Regions from separate parts of the Paenibacillus tritici genome, predicted to be linked through region 3. Evidence: riboswitches for the same ligand, from Rfam matches in the RefSeq annotation. Region 3 holds a riboswitch; each other region holds the start of a gene.
The links. A riboswitch is a leader RNA that binds a small molecule or an ion and turns the genes downstream of it on or off. The one in region 3 is predicted to bind cyclic di-AMP.
Positions count from the first base shown of each region.

Region 1: another riboswitch for cyclic di-AMP. It lies ahead of KDC22_RS02750 (hypothetical protein); the one in region 3 lies ahead of KDC22_RS00140 (resuscitation-promoting factor).
Region 2: another riboswitch for cyclic di-AMP. It lies ahead of KDC22_RS18050 (APC family permease); the one in region 3 lies ahead of KDC22_RS00140 (resuscitation-promoting factor).

Region 1 is NZ_CP073365.1:614,352-621,799, reverse strand. It holds gene KDC22_RS02780 (thioredoxin family protein) at 1-249, opposite strand, end outside; gene KDC22_RS02775 (MerR family transcriptional regulator) at 274-639, opposite strand; gene KDC22_RS02770 (ThuA domain-containing protein) at 792-1,427, opposite strand; gene KDC22_RS02765 (SDR family NAD(P)-dependent oxidoreductase) at 1,471-2,193, opposite strand; gene ytxJ (bacillithiol system redox-active protein YtxJ) at 2,422-2,748, shown strand; gene KDC22_RS02755 (glutaredoxin family protein) at 2,745-2,987, shown strand; cyclic di-AMP (ydaO/yuaA leader) riboswitch at 3,299-3,469, shown strand; gene KDC22_RS02750 (hypothetical protein) at 3,479-3,937, shown strand; gene KDC22_RS02745 (hypothetical protein) at 3,982-4,170, opposite strand; gene KDC22_RS02740 (stalk domain-containing protein) at 4,247-4,879, opposite strand; gene KDC22_RS02735 (hypothetical protein) at 4,903-5,586, opposite strand; gene KDC22_RS02730 (MerR family transcriptional regulator) at 5,790-6,539, shown strand; gene KDC22_RS02725 (SDR family oxidoreductase) at 6,712-7,410, opposite strand.
Region 2 is NZ_CP073365.1:4,205,286-4,212,733, reverse strand. It holds gene KDC22_RS18065 (ATP-binding protein) at 1-271, shown strand, start outside; gene KDC22_RS18060 (DsbA family protein) at 364-1,119, shown strand; gene KDC22_RS18055 (disulfide oxidoreductase) at 1,116-1,550, shown strand; cyclic di-AMP (ydaO/yuaA leader) riboswitch at 1,776-1,934, shown strand; gene KDC22_RS18050 (APC family permease) at 2,064-3,881, shown strand; gene KDC22_RS18045 (ABC transporter substrate-binding protein) at 4,080-5,108, shown strand; gene KDC22_RS18040 (FecCD family ABC transporter permease) at 5,273-6,334, shown strand; gene KDC22_RS18035 (FecCD family ABC transporter permease) at 6,331-7,365, shown strand; gene KDC22_RS18030 (ABC transporter ATP-binding protein) at 7,424-7,448, shown strand, end outside.
Region 3 is NZ_CP073365.1:25,029-32,476, reverse strand. It holds gene rsmA (16S rRNA (adenine(1518)-N(6)/adenine(1519)-N(6))-dimethyltransferase RsmA) at 1-458, opposite strand, end outside; gene rnmV (ribonuclease M5) at 455-1,006, opposite strand; gene KDC22_RS00140 (resuscitation-promoting factor) at 1,168-2,331, opposite strand; cyclic di-AMP (ydaO/yuaA leader) riboswitch at 2,618-2,845, opposite strand; gene KDC22_RS00135 (TatD family hydrolase) at 3,044-3,814, opposite strand; gene KDC22_RS00130 (HD domain-containing protein) at 3,868-5,151, opposite strand; gene KDC22_RS00125 (AbrB/MazE/SpoVT family DNA-binding domain-containing protein) at 5,426-5,680, shown strand; gene rsmI (16S rRNA (cytidine(1402)-2'-O)-methyltransferase) at 6,319-7,224, opposite strand; gene KDC22_RS00115 (tRNA1(Val) (adenine(37)-N6)-methyltransferase) at 7,221-7,448, opposite strand, start outside.

The DNA of each region.
Region 1 (7,448 bases), 590 kb from region 3:
TCCGCCGCTGTATACGATCACTGTCGGCATACTCATAACCCCGGCTTCCGATGCGAGCTCCGGCAGTTCATCGCAGTCCACCTTAATGATCCTCACATCATCCCCATACTCGGCGTTCAGCTCTTCCAGAATCGGCAGCAGGGTCCTGCAGGGTGGACACCAGGACGCACCGTAATCCACCAGTACCGTTCCGCCAGCCTGGAGCTGTTCACGCACAGCTCCGGCATTATCAGCAATTATCATAGCCATCTTAAGCTCCTCCTTCACTATCCGCTATTCTTCTTCGTTCTGCTGCTCTTGGAGAATTGAAGCCATCCGGTCCTGCAGATTCCGCTTGATCTGATTCAGCTCCGTCAGCTGGCGTTCAATCTCTTCCAGCTTGCTCCGGTACAGCGGCATCACTTCCGCACAGAAGGCCTCTTTGTTCTTGAGGACACAATGCAGGAATCCGGCAATCTCCTCTGTTGACAGACCCAGATTCAGATACAGCTTGATGGTCTCCACCGTATTCACGGCAAGCGGCGAATATTCACGGTAACCGTTATCCTGCCGAAGCGGCTGGATTAGTCCCTGACGTTCATAATATCGCAGTGAACGGACGCTTACGCCCGTAAGTGCGGCTAGCTCACCTATTTTCATGGCATTCTCCCGGGTTCATGAGAAATGGTCTGCGTTCAGTATAAACCCTGACACCAGTGTCAGGGTCAAGAGATTTTTGCCATAAATATTGCTTACACATATGGAATAACAGCAAAAAACCAGCCGAAGCATAGCTTAAGCTGGTCTCACTGCTACAGCAGCCCCGCTGCCCATAATCCGCCTCTGCGGATCATCCGGCGCAGCGGCTCTGACGAGAAGGAGGGCAGGTGATGCCCCGGCATCAGATAGACGACCCGGCCTGCTCCGAATTCATGACACCATGCAGCCTGTCTCATAGCTCCGTCATGAGGATACTCCAGAAGCACCGTGGTCTCGAAATAGGGATGCTGCTCGAAATAATAAGGCTCATCCTCTATGACAAAATCGCTGACTCCCTGCATAACCGGATGCTCCGGGGCAGCAACACTCATATGAAGTGCCGTATACGCCGGATGGTGGGTGAACCGGGCACCAAGCATCCCCCCAAGCTCCTGATTGCGCTGTAGAGAAATTCCGTTGTGCACTACGAGCAGCCCCCCGCCGCCAGCCACATAAGCGAGCAGCGCCCCGCTCTGTGCAGCGCACAATTTATCCTCGGAGAATTCTGTATAAGAGACCACCAGCTTACAATCAGCCAGCTCGTCCTTGTTCATCCGTCCATAGTCCTCCGTTGCGTCCACCCGGAACTCCGGTTCGAGCAGTTGCCCGATCTGGCGGTCTACCTCTTGGAAGGGATGATATTTCACTTCGGTATAGCTGCCGAACGCGAGCGCTTTGTAAGGAGACATAGTATGCGCACCTTTCTATGGTCAAATTAACAATTCTGCTATATTACCAGGGCCACAGGTTACCGTCCAGATCAATGTACACCGGTTCTTCGGCCAGATACAGCTTATGGTTATGGACGATCGTCATAATCTTGGCGGCGGATTCCTCAGGCGTAACAGGCGCTTCGATATCCTTCTCTCCATTCATGTAGGTCTGCAGCCAGCCGGGATGGAAGACCATCACCTGTCCGCCCATCCTGCGCAGATGATTATGCATCAGCGAAGATTGCATATTAAGCGCGGCCTTCGACATGGAGTAGCCATACATATTCATCCGCTTGTTCCGCCCGATGCTGCCGGCTTCCGAGGAGATATTAACCACCAGCCGCTGCCTGCCTTGCAGGAGCAACCCCATCAATGCATTGCTCACCCTTAGCGCACCCAGCGTATTCACGTTATAAATATGCGCCATCGCTTCATCATCCATATCCACGAGCACTGTAGCATCGTCCGACCGGTGGATAATCCCCGCATTATTAATAAGCATATCTATATGCCCTGTGCTTCCGGCAATACTCCGTGCGGCTTCCTTCACGCTCCCTGCATTGCCGATATCGAGAGGAACCAGCCGCAGGCGATCCGGGTATTGCGCTTTCAAAGCCTTCAATTCCTGAGAGTCAGGCACATACTGTCCGGCGAACACCGTGTACTTACTCTCCAAAAGAGAGCGGACAAGGTGAAATCCGAGTCCACGGTCCGCACCGGTCACACAAGCGACCCTTTTCATGAGCTCCCCCCTCGTATCTGCTTCATAACGCACCGAGCATAGTCCTCATCCTTCTCACATTAGCACGGCAATAAGCCGTTAACAACATCCCGCAAGGGAGGGGCAAGCCGGCTTAACTTTCTTTTGCTTTAATTTTGAACTATGTTACAATCAGGAATAATAGTTGTTAACAACACAATTGTTGGCAACAGGTTTCATTAAATCTTACCCCAGGAAGGTGATTCTAAGGTGTCTATTCAACAGATCCGTACCACGGATGAGCTACAGCAATATATCGGGCAGCCTGGCAAAAAACTGCTCTTCAAGCACAGCACAACCTGCCCGATCAGTGCCAAGGCCAATGAGGAATTCCGGGCCTACACACAGAATTCAGATACGCCTGCTGCCATTGTCCATGTGATTGAGGACCGCCCCGTCTCTAACCAGATTGCCGAGGAGCTTGGCATTAAGCATGAATCTCCGCAAATTTTCCTGCTGGAGGACAGCGAAGTCCGCTGGAACACCTCACACTGGAAGATTACCCAAAATGCCATAAAGGAAGCAGTGGAACAATGAGCGCGAACATTATTGTCTATTCCACCACCGGCTGCAGCGAATGCAATCAGGTGAAGCAGCTGCTGGAGAGTAAGGGTATTCCCTTCGAGGTCCGGGATGTCATGACCAGTGCCGTCTATCAGGAAGAAGTCGAGCAGCTGGGCTTCATGGGCATTCCAGTCACCGTATCCGGGGACCGGGCGGTTAAGGGCTTCAATCTCCCTGAGCTTCAGGAGCTTATGGAAGCTGCTGTGCTGTAATTGTCTTTACGTTAGGCCAAAAAGGTGCCTCCCTCTAAGCAGGGCGGCACCTTTTGTCTGTTAACTGGTGGCGCACAAGAGTATCCGCCTACGGGTAAAGCGCTTACGGCACGCTGCTGCCTGCGACAAAAATAAAAAACGGCGATTGAGTGAGATAACCAGTGATTATCGGCTACATATATGGTTTTAGATTCAAAACTGCGTAACCAGGCAGCAATTTATTGTAAATCCGGCGCAAAAGAACTCTTTTCCATTTTTACAAAGACAATCCTAAAAGTGTATGATTCGTGTTGAAAGTTACATTGTGAAATCATACATGCACGCTGAATTTCCGCCAAGCGGAAAACGGGGGAACCATTAGGCCGCAGGCCTTACTTGGGGTGAATCCGAAAGGAGACTACCATTGCGCAGTCTCTGGCAGGCAGGGCGACTCTCACCGTCCGAATCCGACAGCTAACCCCGTAAGCGTAAAGAGAGAAGGAACGTGTACCATGCCAGACCTGTTATCGCCCAAGGCAGCTAATACTGCCGGATTCAAACATTATGTCGAGCAATACAGCGGACCCGTCTATGCTCTCAGCTGCCTGCTGCTGGAGAAGGGTGCCCGCGCGGATCAAGCCGCAGCCGCTACCTTCGCGTCGCTCTATGAGCTATGGCTGAAAGGAAGCCTCCCGCAAGGGAAGGCTGGCTCCCCGGCCGCTTACAAGGAGTGTATCCGCCAATGCTCCACCCTTGCCCAGGAGCGCAGCCACTGCACCTCTGCCCTGCTTAGCTGGGAGGATCAGATTGCCAGTGCCTTATGGTACGGCCTCCAGCTTCCCCTTTCCGACATCAGCCAGATCCTCCAGCATAACGTCCCCGAGCTGAAAGCCCAGCTTAGAGGGATACGCAAACAAATGGCGGCCGCGCATTCAACAATGCCCGCTGTCCACCGCCCTTCGGCGGGATAAGGCGGGAGATGACGGGGGGCGGATGGTGTGAAGTGCCCCTCAAATCAGCTTTTGCCCTTACCGCCCTTGGCGAACCGCCAGAAGGCCATGCAGCAGCCGAGCAGTCCAACGCCCAGCAGAATGGTCTGTAAAGCCCCCAGCCAAGCGGATTTATCCGATGGGATCAGGCTGCTGATAATAATTAACAGAATCGAGACCGCGACCAGCACGGGGGTTCGTCTACTTTTCTTCACAACAAGTCACCACTCCTAACTACTAATAGTACTAAGGTACACTATCTGACGGAGTTTAACCATAATGATTCACTAATTAAATACCAAAGCTTGTTCCAGGGAATAACGTATACCGATCCAAATATTTAGTGGATTTAGGCACTACTTTTACCGATTTAATTTTGTTGTTTTCAAAGATAAAATCCCATTTTTCTACCTTCACCTTATAATCATCCTCTGCAGTCACTCGTTGAACGATTCTGACAGTAAGTCCAATCTCTGATCTTGCAACTACTTTCATATCTACAATGGTTGCCAAATTATAAGTTCCCCCGGGAAAAGATTCTTTGTAGATATCCGTTTTAAAGCTGGGGGCCACTAAAGCATTAGCCTCCGCAACCGACCTCTCGTCATAGGCCATAATCCACTTAAACGCTAAATTTCGCCCAAATACATAGGCCGTAGCACTCGTTTCCATTTTGAAGTTTGGATCTGAATCTACGTATACATTTTTAGCTTTGTTATCCCACTGAATATCGGCACCAAGTCCCTCCGACACTGCACGAATCGGGATGTAAACCGAACCATCAATTATTTTTGGCTGTAGGCTTGATTTGACTTGATTACCATTGACAAAAATTTTAGGCACCGCAGTTGCTGCATAAGCCCCCGCACTGAAAATAGTAGTAAAAAGAGCTGCACTAATTCCAATCTTTGTCCAACGTTTCATTATCAATCGCCTCCAAATAGATTTTATTTAGCATGAAGTTTATAAGAATATTTTTTCTCATTATAAGTAAACTGGATGGAGTCGATTGATGGTTTGTTAAGCGAATAATTTTGGACTTTTTCCTTTTTGTCGGTTGAAATATTATAAACATAAACTTCGTAGCTATCACTACCATCTGCATTTCCTGGAATTACAGAAACAGATACATATAGTCTTTCTTTTTCATCAACTGCATAACTATAAGCTTTGCCTCCCGTTGAATGAAACTCTAGGATTTCTTTATTTGAGGTAGGATTGTCTATTCTCATCACCCATACCTGTTGTCTTAATGGCTGAGCTCCATCAGAAAATACAGATGAAGTATGATAAATAATGTAATCTCCTAATCCAAAAACTTCATCCACTACTAAATTAGCTTCCCCGTCATGCAAAGGTAAAGTAAATAACTTTTTGGCCCTATCTATACGCAGTGTTTTTTCATTAGGAGAACTTAAGTAGAAGGAGAATGGTTCAGGTGATGGTGACCAAACAATACCCTCAGAGGTTTTTATGGCGAAATTATACTTTTCCGTGTTTATATTATTTAAAGAATTTCCTGAAATATTAGTATTATTTTTAGATGGTATTGAATCCTTGCTATTACAGGCTGAAATAAGTAAGGTGCATGCAAGTAAATTTATAAATACATGCAATTTATTTTTTTCCATCTTATAAACTCCTTTGAAACTTATTTTATAGATAACAATATTATACAGAATTAGTGTTTTTATCAATTAATATTTCTTTTAAAGTTTGCAATAAATCATGTGCGTAGGTGGAGGACGGTTTGAAGCAGTTGAATGGATAAAAATAGACTTGACTCTCCTCTTAGGGAAGACAATAAGCTACTTAATGAAGGGAGGAATGAGCAATATTGTACACGGTAAAAGAAGTATCAGCACTGTCCAATGTTACAATCAAAACGCTTCATCATTATCACAAGATCGGTCTTCTCTTGCCTGGCAAGTTAAGTGAAGCTGGATACCGATTGTATGGATCAAAAGAGCTGGAACGTTTGCAAGAGATTCTATTTTACAGAGAATTGGATTTTTCCTTAGATCAAATCAAGGAAATGATGGAACATCATTCAGACCGGCTATCCATTCTTTCGCAGCAGGAGGAGTTGCTTCTCAGCCGCAAAAACAGGTTGGATACCATTGTTCAAACATTACGTAAATCCATTGGATGTATTAAGGAGGGTGAAACTATGGATAACAAGGAAATGTTTAAAGGTTTTGAAACCGAGGAACAGTGGAATACAGCGCTGACCGGGCAAAATCAATATTTGAAGGAATCGTATGGGATGGATTCATTCGAGGTTGTCCCTGAGGATGTTCAGGAAATAAATGAGCAAGCAGTTGAAGCCATGACATTCATGAATGAAATGGCAAGATCATTAAGAGAAGGCATTAAGCATAGTGATGAGAAAATAGTAAATCTGATTCGAAACCATCTTGAGTTTATGAATAATCATGGCCATAAAACATCGGCTAAGGATTTTGCAGCGCAGACTCAATTTTTCCTAAGTGATGACTTTCATCTTAAGATGCTTGAAGGTCAACAAACTGGGTTAGCTTATTATCTTTCTGCAGCGGCAGAGTCGTTTGTAGCAACATTATAAACATAATCCGTCAGAACAAAAATCCCGATGGTTGGCCAGATTGGTCATCATCGGGATTCTTGTATGCTTTTCCTTCGGCCAAGGCCTTCTCCGTCATGGATCCCTCCAAGAGGTGTTCCAGGTAAAATACGAAGCCCGCTCTTTCTGCGCCGCTGCTACTGCGAAGTCGTGATTAGGACAGATGCGGGTAGAGGGCGGAAACGCCGCCTGCAAGTCCGGCTTGGATCATCCGGCTGGTATCGTCGGCAAGAATTTCAAAGCTGCCGGCTGCTATGCCGTCAATAGCTATTTTCGCAATATCCGAAGGGTTCGATTTGGGAGCATCCAGGCCGGCTGTCATGTCTGTCTCCATATAACCCACATGTAAGCCTGCTACTCTAATATGACGGGGATACAGATTCAAACGAAGATCGTTCGTCAGCGCCCATGCTGCAGCCTTCGCAGCTGTGTAGGCACCGGCAGCTCCGCCACTGAACCAGGATAAGGCGGAAAGAATATTCAGAACCGATCCTCCCCCGTTGTTCTCGATGACTGGTGCAAAAGCGCGAACCATGGATAACGTACCGAAGAAATGCGTATTCAATTCCAGCTGGATTTGCTCCACATCCCCTTCCAGCAAAGAAGCGCCTGTAGATGATCCTGCATTGTTGATCAGAATTGTAACATCCTTAGCCAGGCTGGCTGCTGCCGCTACCTCTTGAGGGTTGGTTACATCAAGCTTTACAGGGGTAACCCCTGGAATATTCACGGTCTCCAGATTTCTTGCTCCCGCGTAGACCTTAGCCCCTCTAGCTAGAAGTTCAAGCGTAAGCTGGCGGCCAAGCCCCCGGTTTGCTCCAGTAACAAATGCGACTTGTTCAGAAATGTTCATGGGTTCCGCTCCTCTTTTTAAGAATGATCGTTCTAGAA
Region 2 (7,448 bases), 3.5 Mb from region 3:
TTCACCGGATAAGCTGCAGCTGCTGTTTCAAACCTTCTCCCAAGTGGACGGGTCACATACCCGCAAATACCCCGGCACGGGTCTGGGGCTTGCGATCTGCAAGAAGCTGGTGGATTTGATGCAGGGAGAGATCTGGGTGGAGCCGGCAGAGGGGGGAGGCACCCAGTTTTTTTTCAGAATTAAGCTGCAGTCGCTGGAGCATTCACCGGAGCTGTTCTTCGGCAAAGAGAAAGAGGATGGGGGAGCGCAGGAGACGACGGAAGCTGTATAATACAGGTTTGCCAAAAAGAGAGCTTTGATTATATACTTTGAAAGTAACTATTCTTTTATCACGACAGTCCAGAGGACGGAAAGGAACTCTCTTTGAGCAAACCAAAAAAGAACAATGTCACGGTTCCCCAGATGAGCAAGCAGGAGAAGCGCAAGACAGAGCTGGAGCAGCAGAAGCAGAAAACGAGAATTCTGATCGTGAGTACAGTGGCCATCGTCGTTATTATTTTTGTCGGATTATACCTGCTTGCCTCTAAGGACAGCTCAGCCCCGGGCTCCACGGCTGAACCGGTTAATTTCAATTACAGCGAGATGATACGCCTAGGCAAGGAAGATGCTCCGGTCAAAATTGTGGAATTCGGCGATTTCAAATGTCCGGCCTGCGCCCAGTTCACAGGGGTCATGAAACCGCAGATCGTGCAGGAGTATGTGAATCAGGATAAAGCGGCCTTTTACTTTGTGAACTTAGCCTTCCTTGCTGCGGATTCCAAAACAGCCTCGCTTGCAGCACTTTCGGTCTATCATCAGAACCAGGAAGCCTTCTGGAAGTACTTCGATGCGATGTATGCCAACCAGGGGAATGAGGACAAAGAATGGGCAACACCGGACTACCTGGTAAGTCTCGCCAAGCAGTTGGAACTGCCGGTGGACTACGATCTGCTGCGCAAAGACATTGAAGACCGTACCTATACAAGTGAACTGAACCGTGATATTCAGGTCGCAACCGACGCTGGAGTGACAACTACACCTACCGTGTTCGTGAATGGAGTCAAGGTGAAGGAGCCCTTCAATATGGAGGAGATTGACGCTCAGATCCAGGCAGCAACGGAAGCTGCGGCAGCCCAATGACAGCCTTCTCTGCCTTCTGCCGCCGCAACTGTCTCTACTTGGCCTGGTTTGTCTGTGTTATTGCTGTAGCGGGAAGCTTATATCTCAGTGAAGTTCTGGGGTATGAGCCCTGTAAGTTATGCTGGTTCCAGCGGATTTTCATGTACCCGCAGCTCTTCTTGCTGGGAATTGCCACCTACCGGGGGGACAAGCGTATTATCCCTTATGTTCTTCCCCTGAGTCTGATCGGCGGCAGCATCTCTATCTATCATTATGCAGAGCAGAAAATACCGGCACTCAGCAAGGTGCTCCCCTGTACAATCGGCGTGCCGTGCAACAAAGATTATCTGAATCTTTTCGGATTTATAACGATCCCTTTGCTTGCACTTATTGCGTTCGCACTCATCGCCATTCTGCTATGGACAGGACGCAAAGAGGACACTGTGGAGTAGGAGCCGGCAGGCAGGCTGAAGAGGTGAACATTCCTTTAAATTAAGCGGAAATTAATGTTCAAAAACACTGTAAAATCAAGCGATATAGGGATAATGAAAGAGAATGAAAGATCAAGACATACCGGATCATGGATTTGGTGGTTTTGGATGCTTTTCATTCTTTTTTCATTTGTTTCACCGCTTTACGGAAGCCGTATTGTAGCTTAATATTAGTCCTTGTGAGAAGTTGAATATGCGCTGAATTTTCCGGTAGGAAAAACGGGGGAACCAAACTTGGCCCAGTGCCAAAGGGGTGAATCGGAAGCGGGTCAGAAGACTCGTAACCGTAGGGCTACCACAGCCCGAATCCGCCAGCTAACCTCGTAAGCATTAGTGGGATAATGACCATGCACATCAAGGCATGCGGATCATTTCCGTATGCTTATTTTGGTGCCTGCATTTATGAAATCCACTTATGAAAACAGCGCACGGAATTTCCGTTTCAACTTAACAAAGAGAGGAACTGTTACTACAATGGTAAGCAAGGTAAAACGACTATTGATCGGGCGTCCGATGAAGTCGAACGAACTCGATCATGAAAAGTTATCCAAGGTGAAAGCACTGGCTGTCCTGTCTTCTGATGCGCTCTCGTCTGTAGCCTACGGAACAGAACAAATTCTAATCGTACTTGTGGCCGCCGGGTTCACAGCTATCTGGTACTCATTGCCAATTGCATTAGCCGTCTTGGGCTTGCTGGCCATTCTGATTTTGTCCTACCGGCAGACGATATTTGCTTATCCGCAGGGCGGGGGCGCCTATATTGTTGCCAAGACCAATCTCGGGGTTCACACCGGCCTGCTGGCTGGCGGCTCTCTTCTGGTGGATTACATTCTGACTGTGGCGGTAAGCGCCTCGGCGGGGACGGATGCGATCACCTCAGCCTTTCCAAGTCTTCATAATCACACTGTTCTTATAGCGGTATCTGTAATTTTGCTTCTAACGATTGTCAATCTGCGGGGGGTTACCGAATCCGCTTCATTCATAGCGATCCCGGTATATCTGTTCGTAGTCTCGATCTTTGTGCTGATTATCTCGGGTGTCTTCAAGTATATAACCGGCGGGGCCCATGTCCATGTTCCCGAGATTGGGTCGGCGGTATCGAACGTCAGTATGTTCCTGCTGCTGAAGGCGTTCAGCTCCGGCTGTTCTGCCCTTACCGGGGTTGAAGCAGTCTCCAATGCCATTCCTAACTTCCAGGCACCGGCGGAGAAAAATGCAGCCAAAACGCTGATGCTGATGGGTCTGATTCTCGGTGTAATGTTCACCGGAATTACGCTGCTCGCTTACTGGTATGGCATCATGCCGGATGCGAAGGCAACGGTGGTCTCTCAGATCACGGAATCTACCTTTGGCCGTGGCGGATTATACTTTTTCATCCAGGGGATTACGGCAGTCATCCTGTTCCTGGCGGCGAATACAGCCTATTCGGCCTTTCCGCTGCTGGCGTTCATGTTCGCCAAAGATAAATATCTGCCCCATGCCTTCATGGTACGCGGCGACCGGCTGGGCTTCTCCAACGGTATTATATTCCTCGGCGTCATGTCGGCAGTGCTTGTAGCAGCTTTTCACGGAAATACCGAAGGCTTGATTCCATTATATGCAGTAGGGGTATTCATTCCCTTCACACTGTCGCAGCTTGGGATGATGGTACAGTGGTACAGAACCAGACCAAAAGGCTGGCAGAGCAAATTCGCCGTGAATACGGTAGGGATGCTTACCACATTGACCATAACCCTGATCTTCATTATTACCAAGTTCTCCAGCGTGTGGATGGCCTTCATCTTCCTGCCGGTAGTCATCATTGTGTTCCACCGGATTCACCGCCATTATATGAATATTGCCGATCAGCTGCGTATTTGTCCGGCTACCGATAAGCCTTGCATCAAAGGCAGTACCGTTGTAGTTCCGGTGGCGGGTGTCACCCGTGCGGTGCTGCATTCGATCAGCTATGCGAAGTCACTGACCAATAATGTTGTCGCGGTCTATGTAGGGTTCGATGAAGAAGAGATTCACAAGATGGAGCAGAAGTGGGAGGAGTGGAACCCCGGAGTGCGCCTGATTGTCCTGCGCTCCCGTTACCGCAGCATTCTCCGCCCGCTGGTGAAATTCATAGATACGGTAGAGTGGAAGACCGCTTCGACGGACCATATCACCGTACTGATTCCGCAGTTCGTGACCAAGCACTGGTGGCAGGCCGTGCTGCATAATCAGACCAGCCTGTTCATCCGCTCTTATCTGATGAATCAGAAGGATATTGTGATTGCAACGGTTCCGTATCATTTGCACAAATAGACTTTTTCTCTACATGTATAACGGCTGTTTCCGTAGCTTACGGGAACAGCCGTTTTTGGTTGGACGGCAGGAGAATATAACAGAAAGGTGACTTTTCAGTTGACATAGAGAATGAGAATCAATATCATCAGTATGTAAGATGCTAAGGCAACAGGCACTAGTGCTAAACATGAAGGTACATATCAGGAGGGGTATTCAATGTTTTTGTTCAACCTGCAAGGATCAGGAAGTGTGAAGCTGGCGGTAGCCGGACTTCTGACCACAACATTGCTGCTGTCCGCTTGCGGAAATAACAATAGTAATGCAGGCGGCAACGGTGCTGCAGCAACTACTGCACCTTCCGCAACTGTAGAAGCCACTGCGGCACCTGCAGAGTCAGCCGCACCTGCTGTGGACAAGACCGTCACAGACGCAATGGGACATAAGGTCACCATTCCCGCCAATCCGCAGCGTGTAATTGCTTCTTATCTGGAGGATTATCTGGTTGCACTCGGCGTGACTCCGGTTGCCCAGTGGTCTACTAAGAACGGTACGCAGGATTACCTCGCTGCTGAGCTTAATGATGTCCCGCCGATCAGCTACGACCTGCCACTCGAAGCGGTTACCGGCTTCGCGCCAGATTTCCACATCGTCCAGTCGGAAGGCACCGTTCAGAACGGGCTCTATGACCAGTTGAACAAAATTGCGCCAACCTATGTACTCGGCGATGAAGTCAGTAGTGACTGGCGCGCAGCCTTGCTCAAGATAGGAGAGCTGCTGAATAAGACTCCGGAAGCGGAGAAGGCCATTGCAGACTATGAACAAAAGGCGGCTTCCGCCAAAGCTGCTGTCTCTGCTGCAATCGGCGATGATTCAGTAGCCATTTTGTGGCTGGTGTCGAAGAACTTCTTCATCGTTGACGAGACCCGCAGCAGCGGTGCAGTGATGTATGGCGATCTTGGAGTGAAGCTCCCGAATCTGGTGACCGAGATTCCTGCGGAATCCAGAGCACCGTGGAATCCAATCTCACTAGAGAAATTGTCTGAGCTGACTGCAGAGCATATCATTCTGGTGAACAGTGACAAGGCAGGCGGAGCTGAGATTACAGAGGGCGCAGTCTGGAAGGGGATTCCGGCCGTCAAGGCAGGGAATGTTCACGAATTCAGTGCAGATACCAGCTGGCTGTATAGCGGTCCTATAGCCAATTCCAAAACAATTGATGATATCCTGAGCAGTTTTGTAAAATAAGTCTTTTTGTCGGCGGGAGAATAGTGCAGGCTTTTATATCCCCCGGGTATAAAAGCCTGCTTTTTTGTCTATTAACGGGTTGAACAATATTCATATCTTTGCGATAATGAAAATGAGAATGATAATCATTTGTATCCTCTATAATCCTGATAAGGAGACGGCTTATGGCTTCATCTACACATTCTACTCTACAAGCTCCTTCTGATGAAGGGAATGCACCTGTCCAGTCGAGGCCGGTTGCCGCAGCTGCTATTCTGGTGCTGGGAATAGCTGCGATCCTCTTCGGCCTGATGGTATCTGTATCGGTTGGCGCGGCGGATATCGGGCTGGCTACCGTATGGGAGGCCGTCTTCCGGTTCAATCCGGATCTGCCGCAGCATCAGGTCATCCGGGAGCTGCGAATTCCCCGGGCTGCCGCAGGAGCACTGGTCGGCGCATGCTTTGCTGTTGCCGGTGCGATTATGCAGGGGATGACCCGCAACCCGCTGGCGGATTCCGGGCTGCTCGGTCTTAATGCCGGAGCGGGTGTCGGACTGGCCCTGGCCTTTGCCTTTGCGCCTTCGTTGTCCTTCACGTACATCATGATGTATTGCTTCATTGGAGCGGCTGTGGCCTCGCTGCTGGTATTCGGCATCGGCTCACTCTCCCATAGCGGACTAACTCCGCTCCGGCTGACCCTCGCAGGTGCGGCAGTGAGTGCTATGCTGCTTGCGGTCAGCCAAGGCATCGCCATTCTGTATAGCCTCTCTCAGGATATCGCATTCTGGATGGCAGGCGGGATCGGCGGAGCGAGCTGGAAGCAGCTGCGGATTATGTTTCCTTGGGTCGCGGCAGCCCTGATCGGTTCGCTGATCCTTTCACGTTCCATTACGTTATTAAGCCTGGGCCGGGATGTTGCCGCCGGTTTGGGCCAGCGCACCCGTCTGGTACAGACCGCAGGGATGATTCTAGTGGTCATCCTCGCCGGAGCGGCGGTCTCCACCGTGGGCCCGATCGCTTTTGTCGGATTAATGGTTCCGCATATCACGCGTTATCTGGTTGGGGTGGACTACCGCTGGATTATTCCCTGCTCTGCGGTCCTTGGAAGTATCCTGGTCCTGTTTGCCGATATTGCTGCCAGAATGATTAATGCACCCTACGAAACACCGATAGGTGCCTTAATTGCGGTACTCGGTGTACCGTTCTTCATCTATCTGGCCGGTAAACGCAAGGGGGAGCTGCAATGAACAGGTTCCTGCCGTTCCCTCCGGATAAACCGCGCCGTTCAAGAGATGTCAGTATTCTGATACTGCTTGCTGCGCTTATCGTCATTCTGTTTCTGGTCAGTATGAATACCGGCTTTATGCGTTTATCGCCGTTCGAAGTTCTACATACCCTGTCCGGCAACGGAACCCGGCAGCAGCAGCTGATCCTGTTTGATTTCCGGCTGCCGCGGATAGTGATATCCCTGCTCATCGGTGCGGGCTTCGCGGTAGCCGGTTCCATTCTGCAAGGCTTGTCGCGCAATGCTCTCGCTGAGCCTTCCACACTCGGGATAAACGCCGGAGCCGGATTCGCCGTGCTGATCTTCATCTCATTTGTGCCGGCAACGACAGCCGCCCCCATCTTCGTCCTTCCGCTGCTGGCGCTGGCAGGGGCTTCGCTTACAGCCGCACTGGTCTATTTCCTGTCTTACAGGAGAGCAGACGGGCTCTCGCCGACTCGGCTTATCCTGATCGGGATTGCCGTGGGTGCCGGGATTTATGCGTTTCAGCTGATCCTCTCCTTGAGACTGGACCCGCAGAATTATCAGTTCGTGGCCATCTGGCTGGCCGGAAAAATCTGGGGCGGAGACTGGCGCTTCGTGCTGGCCCTGTTACCCTGGATAATGATCTTTGTGCCCTTCGCATGCTACAAAGCCCGGGTACTCAATGTACTGAACCTGGGTGATGAGACCTCCAAAGGACTTGGAATGCCGCTGGAGCGGGAACGTCTGCTGCTCTTGGCTGCAGCTGTTGCTCTGGCAGGCGCCTGTGTCTCGGTCAGCGGAGGGATCGGGTTTGTCGGACTGATTGCACCGCATCTTGCCCGCAGACTTGTAGGCCCGCGTCATCAGATCATGCTGCCCGTAGCCGCTTTGAGCGGTGCCCTGCTGCTGCTCACGGCAGACACTATCGGGCGCTGGATTCTGCAGCCCGCAGAGATACCTACAGGTATCGTGGTGGCGATCATCGGAGCCCCGTACTTTTTATATCTGTTGGCTAAGTCGAAGGCTTAACTATAGGTATTGATAAATGAGGTTTGCATAAAAATTAAAATTTCAAGGAGTGAAGATCATGTCGGATCGTTTAAATACGGAAC
Region 3 (7,448 bases):
ACGATGTTATCAAGCGGCAGCTTCTCTTCCAGCAGCTTCATGAGAATAGGTGTTGTCACATAATACGGCAGGTTAGCTACTACGCTGACCCGGTCCATACCCGCGAAATCCTCAGCGAACAGCTCCTGCAGATTCACCTTCAGCACATCGTCATTGCGGATCTTCACATGGGAATAGGGCGATAGCACATCCCTGAGGATAGGGATCAGTCTGCGGTCAATCTCCACCGCAGTGACTGCTCCGGCCGTCATTGCCAGCCGTTCCGTCAATGCACCGATACCCGGGCCAATCTCAAGGGCACCAGCCGTACTGTCGAGACCGGCTGCATCCACTATTTTGTCCAGAATATTCTGATCAATCAGAAAGTTCTGGCCCAGGCTTTTTTTGAAGGAAAATTTGTAACGCTGAATTATCGCTTTGGTTCTTGTTGGGGATGAGATATTCTCATTGCCGCTCATGAAGTGATGCCTCCCTGATCAATTTGGGCGAGAGCCCGCGTGAACTCTTCGTGTGTAATGCCGAACATCGCCAGACGTTTGTACAGCTGCTTGCCATTGCAATAACCGATACCGAGCAGGTTGCCAAGCAGCATTCTGCGCTCAGCGGCCCGGGGATGCACCATCAGTCCGGCAGCTATAAGCTCGTCCAGCCCGATGATGGCCGGGGCCCCCTCAAAGGAAGTATGCACATGCTCCAGCGCATGGCGTATAGCCTCAGGAGAGGCATTCTCTACGCCAATGTCACCCTTACGGGTAGCATCCTTCTCCGGGATGAACGCATGTTTGCATCCAGGTACCTTGGCAGCGACAATTTTGCGGATTCGCTCTCCGGCATGATCGGGGTCTGTAAGTATGATTACTCCCCTGCGCTCCATGGCTAGTGCAATCTTGGCAATGACCTTGCGGTCCACGGCCGAGCCCCCGGTTTCGATCGTATCTGCCTCCACGGCCCGCTTCACCGCTACGGTATCGCTTTTCCCTTCAACCACAATCAATTCTTTGATCATAAATAATTTTACTCCTTACTTCAGAACGTAAAAAAAAGGGGATTCGCTCCCCTTCTTTTTGGCTAAAGAATGTATAAGTGATGAGCGGAAGCTCTCCTAAGTTTCGTAAGTGCTTCCCCCACTATATCTTATTGACCGCTAATTTGCAAAAGACTTTGCGTTTAGTTCAGCTCCGGCTTCACAGGTCCGATCACGTAGAGTGTCCGCGACTTACGGCCGAAATTACGGGCATGGTTCAGTGAATCGTAATAGACATCCACCTTGTTGCCTTTGATGGCACCGCCGGTATCCTCTGCTCGGCGAAACCCTAATCCCTCAATGTACACCCACCAGCCAATCGGTATAACGTTCGGATCAACTGCTATGGTGCGGCCTTCCGTTACACGTGTGCCCGAGGCCGTACGTGTTCCGATACCCGGTTCTTGTGAAGAATATGCCGTCATGGATACGTTCTTAATCATTCTTTTATACTGGAAATCCACGCCAGCCTTGCTGGTTACATTGCTGGTCTTTGCGCTGACTTTGGTTGATTTGGAGGTTGCTTTAGGTTTGGAGGTTTGTATAGCAGCGACTACAACGGGCTTAGGAAGCGGTTTGGTCCCCACGGCAATTACTTTATCCTTGGTGATCGTCTGCACTTTCTTACCGATCATGCGCATGGATGCCAGCTCACCATCTTGATAGGTCTTCTCGATGTGCTGAATCATTACGCCCGGCTTACCTGCCTGTGCCACTCTTACGGTTCCTTTGGTTAAAGAGGGGTCTGCTGTCTTGATTACCCGGAATGGTAAATTTGTTGTCCGCTGAACCACTTGCTTGTTAATCCGGACAATTTTGATTTCCATGTCGGCAGATACTGCGGTGTCTAACGAAGGGTATATCTTGTCTAAACCTTCCAGGCTGATGCCCAGTTTGCCAATGGCCTGACCAATAGTATCCTCGGTCGTAAATAATGTCTGTGTCTTTCCATCTACGGTAAGAGCGAACTTCTGCGCAGTGTTGATCACAACACGGTCGCCGTCTTTTATTTCATCCCCAAGGCCAATAGATAATTCATCATGCGCCTGCAGCGATATCTGTTTCTTAGCCAGCACATCACCGAGCAGCGTTTCCCGCGTTTCCAGTGTCTGTACCTGTCCGTCTATTACTAGAATAATTTCCTTTTTGCTCTGACCGTGTACGTACAGCAGAATTAACAGTGCGATAACAATAGATACCACACCTGCAAGCACAACTATCCGGGGATTTACCTGCTTCCACCGTAATGCGAAAGACCTGCTGGATGATTGCGAATCATGGGATACTTCTGGTTGGAATACGCCCACTCTCTCCATCCTCCTTACATAGCCCCGTCGTCCAAGTAGTTCAAGGTGACTGTATCACTTCTGACGAAACTAGGTTTGAGATTGCAACAGGATACGCCCGCATTGCTTCAGCGTCTCCTGCTCATGGATCGCCTGCTCGGCATAGTTACTCCGGACAACTGTTATATAACAGTATGCCGGGAACATCCGCATTATTCGCAACAAAAAAAGCCCAAAAAAGAGTTCACAGAGGACTCTTTCGTGGCTTCTCCGGTGTCGAAAACGCGGGAATGTTTATGCACGAGGTTTCCTCTCTTACTTGCGCTTACGGGGTTAGCTGTCGGGTTCGGGCATAAGAGAGACGCCCTATCTCAGGTCACCCGCTCACGGCGGTTGCCCTCAAATTCACCCCAAAGACCACGTAAAGAAATCAAATAAAGTCTGCGGCAATTCTGTGTTGTACTCTCATACGTTCATGCGGCAGAGCATTATTGGTTCCCCCGTTCTCCATCCGGAGACTCAGCGAGACGATCCATGAAAAAGTGACTGTCACAGTTACAACAGCTCACTGCACTGAAAAGATGATATCCTGTTTTGATACATGTTGTAAAGGACGATTCAACCACGTTTACGTAAAAAAATGATTAAAATATTGTAATATTCAGCCGTTTTTCGATCAAAAAAGTTTAATATATCCGCTATACTTCATTTTTCACCGCTTTTACTCGCATTCTCAGACTATTCCAAATCGTTCCAGTGCGTTCGCGTACGTTATTTCCGCTAATTTCTGTAAATCAATCCCTTTTATTTCCGCAGCAGCCTCTGCTACCAGTCTCACATGAGCGGTCTCATTTCGCTTGCCCCGGAACGGGTGCGGAGTCAAATATGGGGAGTCTGTTTCGATCAATAGCCGGTCCAGCGGAGTCTGGGCAAGCACCTCTTTGGGCACCCTGGCATTCTTGAACGTAATCGGTCCTCCAAAAGAAAGGTGGAACCCGAGATCCAGACACATTTTGGCACTCTCCCAGCTGCCGGAGAAGGAGTGCATTACGCCCCCCACCTCGCCTGCCTTTTCCTCCCGGAGTATTCGGATAACATCCTCATGGGCATCCCGGTTATGGATACAGATCGGCATCTTCAGCTCCCGCGCCAGCCCGATTTGCTTGCGGAATACTTCATGCTGCACATCCTTGGGGGAGGTGTCCCAATAATAATCCAGTCCGATCTCACCGATGGCGACCACCTTGGGGTGACTGCACAGTGAGGCGATCCACTCCAGATCTCCGTCCTTCATAGTGATCGCATCCTGCGGATGCCAGCCGACTGCGGCATAGATATAATCATATTTCTCAGCAAGCTGCATCGTAGTCGGTATCGTTTCCCGGTTAAAGCCAATGTTGATCATTTTGCTGACTCCGGACGCCAGCGCCCTGGCAATAACCTCTTCGCGGTCTTCGTCGAATTGTGGAGCATCCAAATGGGTATGTGTGTCGAATAGCTGCATGACATTACATCCTTTCTGCCTCAGGTTCTATAGGAATTCCAAGCTTTATCTGTTTATTTGGCAAAAATATCGGCGATGGAGCGCGGCAGCTGTGGAAGGGCTTTCTGCAGCCTGTCCTGCGGAAAATACAGATGGTATCTGCCGCGGTGAATCCCGCTGATCGAGCGTACGATATCCGAGACCTCGGAGATTTCCCGCAGCTTGTCATGCCGGTCCAGAAGCAGAATCTGTTTGCTGTCGAAGCCGTCTCCCGGACGGAATACATCATAAGGAAGATCCGTTGGAAAATCAATTTCCAGGTCATAATCGGGACGCAGTCCGGCACCGGCAAAACCGCGGCGGATTTCGTCAATCGTCTCCGCATCCAGATGCTCCATCTCCACATATTTATACAGTTTACGATGAATAAAACGGCTGCACAAGTCGCTAAGGAGTTCATCCTCCTCAAGCGTCCACTGCATAAACGCCGTTTGCATTAATGCCTCATCCAGCAGCAGATACTGCTCAACCGTTACGTCTCCGCGGAACAAATCACTTAAGGGTTCGATCATGAACCGGAAAGTATACTCCTGCTGCACCAGCTCCTTGGCCCTGCGGAGAATCTGACGCAGGATAATCTCGGAGCTGCGGGTTACCGGGTGGAAATACACCTGCCAATACATCTGGTACCGTGACATCAGGTAATCCTCAATGGCATGCATCCCGGATTCCTTCACCACAACCCGGCCGTCATAAGGGCGCAGCATCCGCAGAATCCGGTCAATGTCGATAGTTCCGTAGTTAACCCCTGTATAATACGCATCCCGCAGCAGATAATCCATCCGGTCCGCATCCAGCGGCCCTGACACCAAATTGACAACGATCTCATGCTCATAGGTTTTGGAGATGACCGAAGCTACTTTATCAGGGAAGTCTTCAGCCACATCACGCAGAATAGCCGTAATCTCTGTATCCTCCAGAATGATGCGGCAGGTCCAGTCTTCATGATCCATTTCAAAAGCTTCTTCTATAGAATGGGAGAACGGGCCATGCCCCAGATCATGCAGCAGCGCCGCGCATAGGGTAAGCAGCCGTTCCTCAGGCATCCAGTCTTTGTAGCCGCTCCGTTCAAACTGGGAAATAATCCTCCTGGTAATTTCATATACGCCCAAAGAATGGGAGAATCGGCTATGCTCTGCTCCATGAAAAGTTAAATAAGAGGTGCCAAGCTGCCGGATGCGTCTCAGGCGCTGGAATTCCCTGGTATTAATCAGTCTCCAGATAATTGTGTCCTGCACGTGAATGTAATTGTGAACCGGGTCCTTAAATACCTTCTCTTCTGACAGAGGTTGCTTCATGAGCTCATCTCCTTTTCTTGTTTTATAATGCATTTTGTCACTCTTTGTCGAATATTAGCGATTAAAGTACTGACAAATCGACAAATAACTTAATAAGCCTTTTGAGGTAATTTCCCTGATGAGTAGCGGAATAAATGTTGTCTGAAAAGATTTCTTAAAATTAGCCACAAAAAAGGTTGACTGTTTTGGGAATGGTTGGTATTATAAATATCATAAAACAGTGAAGAATGTCGAATAATGACGCTTTTGAACATTGAGAGGAGCAACGATTGTAATGATGAAATCAACAGGAATTGTACGTAAGGTAGATGAGCTTGGACGGGTCGTTATTCCAATTGAATTGCGTCGCACACTTGGCATTGGAGAAAAAGATGCGCTCGAAATTTACGTGGACGGTGAGCGGATCATGTTGAAAAAATACGAGCCTGCTTGCATTTTCTGCGGCAATGCCGAGAATGTAACTTACTTCAAAGGTAAAATTGTTTGTCATGAATGTATTTCTGCCATCCCTACCCCTGTGACAAACTAAAATAAATAGGGTATAATAGGAATAATCAATTTGTTAATTCTAACCTTTTTATATCTCCTTGGCCTCCCGTTCGCGCGGGAGGTATTTTTTTGTGCGATTTACCCTCCCAAACCCTCCCTACAGGGAGGGCCCCAAGGGCCCCGGCCCTCTGGACACCCGGAAGCTTGGTGAATCTCTGCAGCTGGGGCGGAAGGAAGCAGGGTTCGGCGGCGGACCGGCCCTTCTCGGACTCCCTGAAGGAGCGTCCTCAGGGCCTTGTCATGCGAGGGACTCCGCCATTGGCAGGGTTGCCAATGGCGGCTGCGCGGCTGCCCTCCCGGGTAACGCCGGAGCGTAGAGCGCTCTCCCTGCGGGAATCGCTTTACGTTAGAGCGGGTTCGTGACTCGGGCGCTCAGAAAGGTATATAAACTGGATAATTGTTGTTGGAAAATTTGGATAAGTGTATTCTGTGCAGTTATTTAATGCTAAAACATCCGCCTGATCATTCTAATTGTATTACATACACTTATATACATATAAATCCTATAAAACAGCCATTTTCCATATAAATAAATGTATAAACTACATTTAAACCTAATATAAGGAATAATTCAATCCATATAAGTGTACTGAATACATTTATTTTTTGGCTAGCCGCTTACTCCCGCTCCAGCAAAGCGTTATAAATATCACGTTTGGCTAATCCGCGGTCAGATGCTGCTTTTTTCATCGCATCTTTACGCGTCAGGCCTGAATTTTCATAGTGGGTCACATGGTCTTCAACACTCAGCTCACGCCACCAGGACGATTCCGCCAGTTCAGCCTCCTCTTTACTTTCTCCCTCAAGCACGATCACATATTCACCAAGCGGGGGATGCTCCTCCAGCCAGGCACAGCATTCTTCAATCGTTCCGCGCAGAAACTCTTCATACCGTTTCGTCAGCTCACGGGCCAGCGTGACCCGGCGGTTGCCGAAGGCCTCCTGCAGATGAACCAGCGTCTTGGCAACACGGTGCGGTGACTCGTAGAAGAGCAGCGTGCCCTGCGCGAAGCGGAGTGGTGCTAAGACCGCTCGTATATCCTTACGTTCTCTGGGCAGGAACCCCATAAACGTAAAGCTCCCAGTAGGCAAGCCGGAGGCAATCAAAGCGGACAGCGCCGCATTCGCCCCAGGAATCGGAATGACCGGAATTTGATGACTTACAGCCAGCGCTACCAGATCAGCACCAGGGTCGGAAATGGCCGGCAGACCGGCATCGCTGACCAGCGCCAGATTTTTACCTTCTATTATATAGCGTATCAGTTCAGGCCCGCTCGCCGCCTTATTATGCTCATGGTAACTGAACAGCATCGAGGGTGTAATTTCAAAATGGCTCAGTAATTTACGCGTCTGTCTCGTATCCTCTGCGGCAATAATATCGCATTCCTTAAGCGTACGTACCGCACGGTACGTCATATCCTCCAGGTTGCCGATGGGGGTAGCCACCAGGTACAGACTTCCGCATCCTTCCGGCTTCGCTCCGTCATTGTTATTTTGAAAGCTGCTTTGGCATTGTATTGTCATTGGCTGGTATCCTCTTTATTTCCGTAATAGATATCCATAATCTCAGGGCAGTATTGATTGTCCTCATTATATACGATTAAAGGGGGTTGTAAACGCACCTCCGCCTTCCCGTCCCGCGCTGCCTCAATCAACACCATGTTGGCCTCCAGATGGGCACGGGGATGGACAAAGCGGATCAGCTTCGGCTCCAGCCGGTGCTTACGCATCAGACTGATGATATCCAC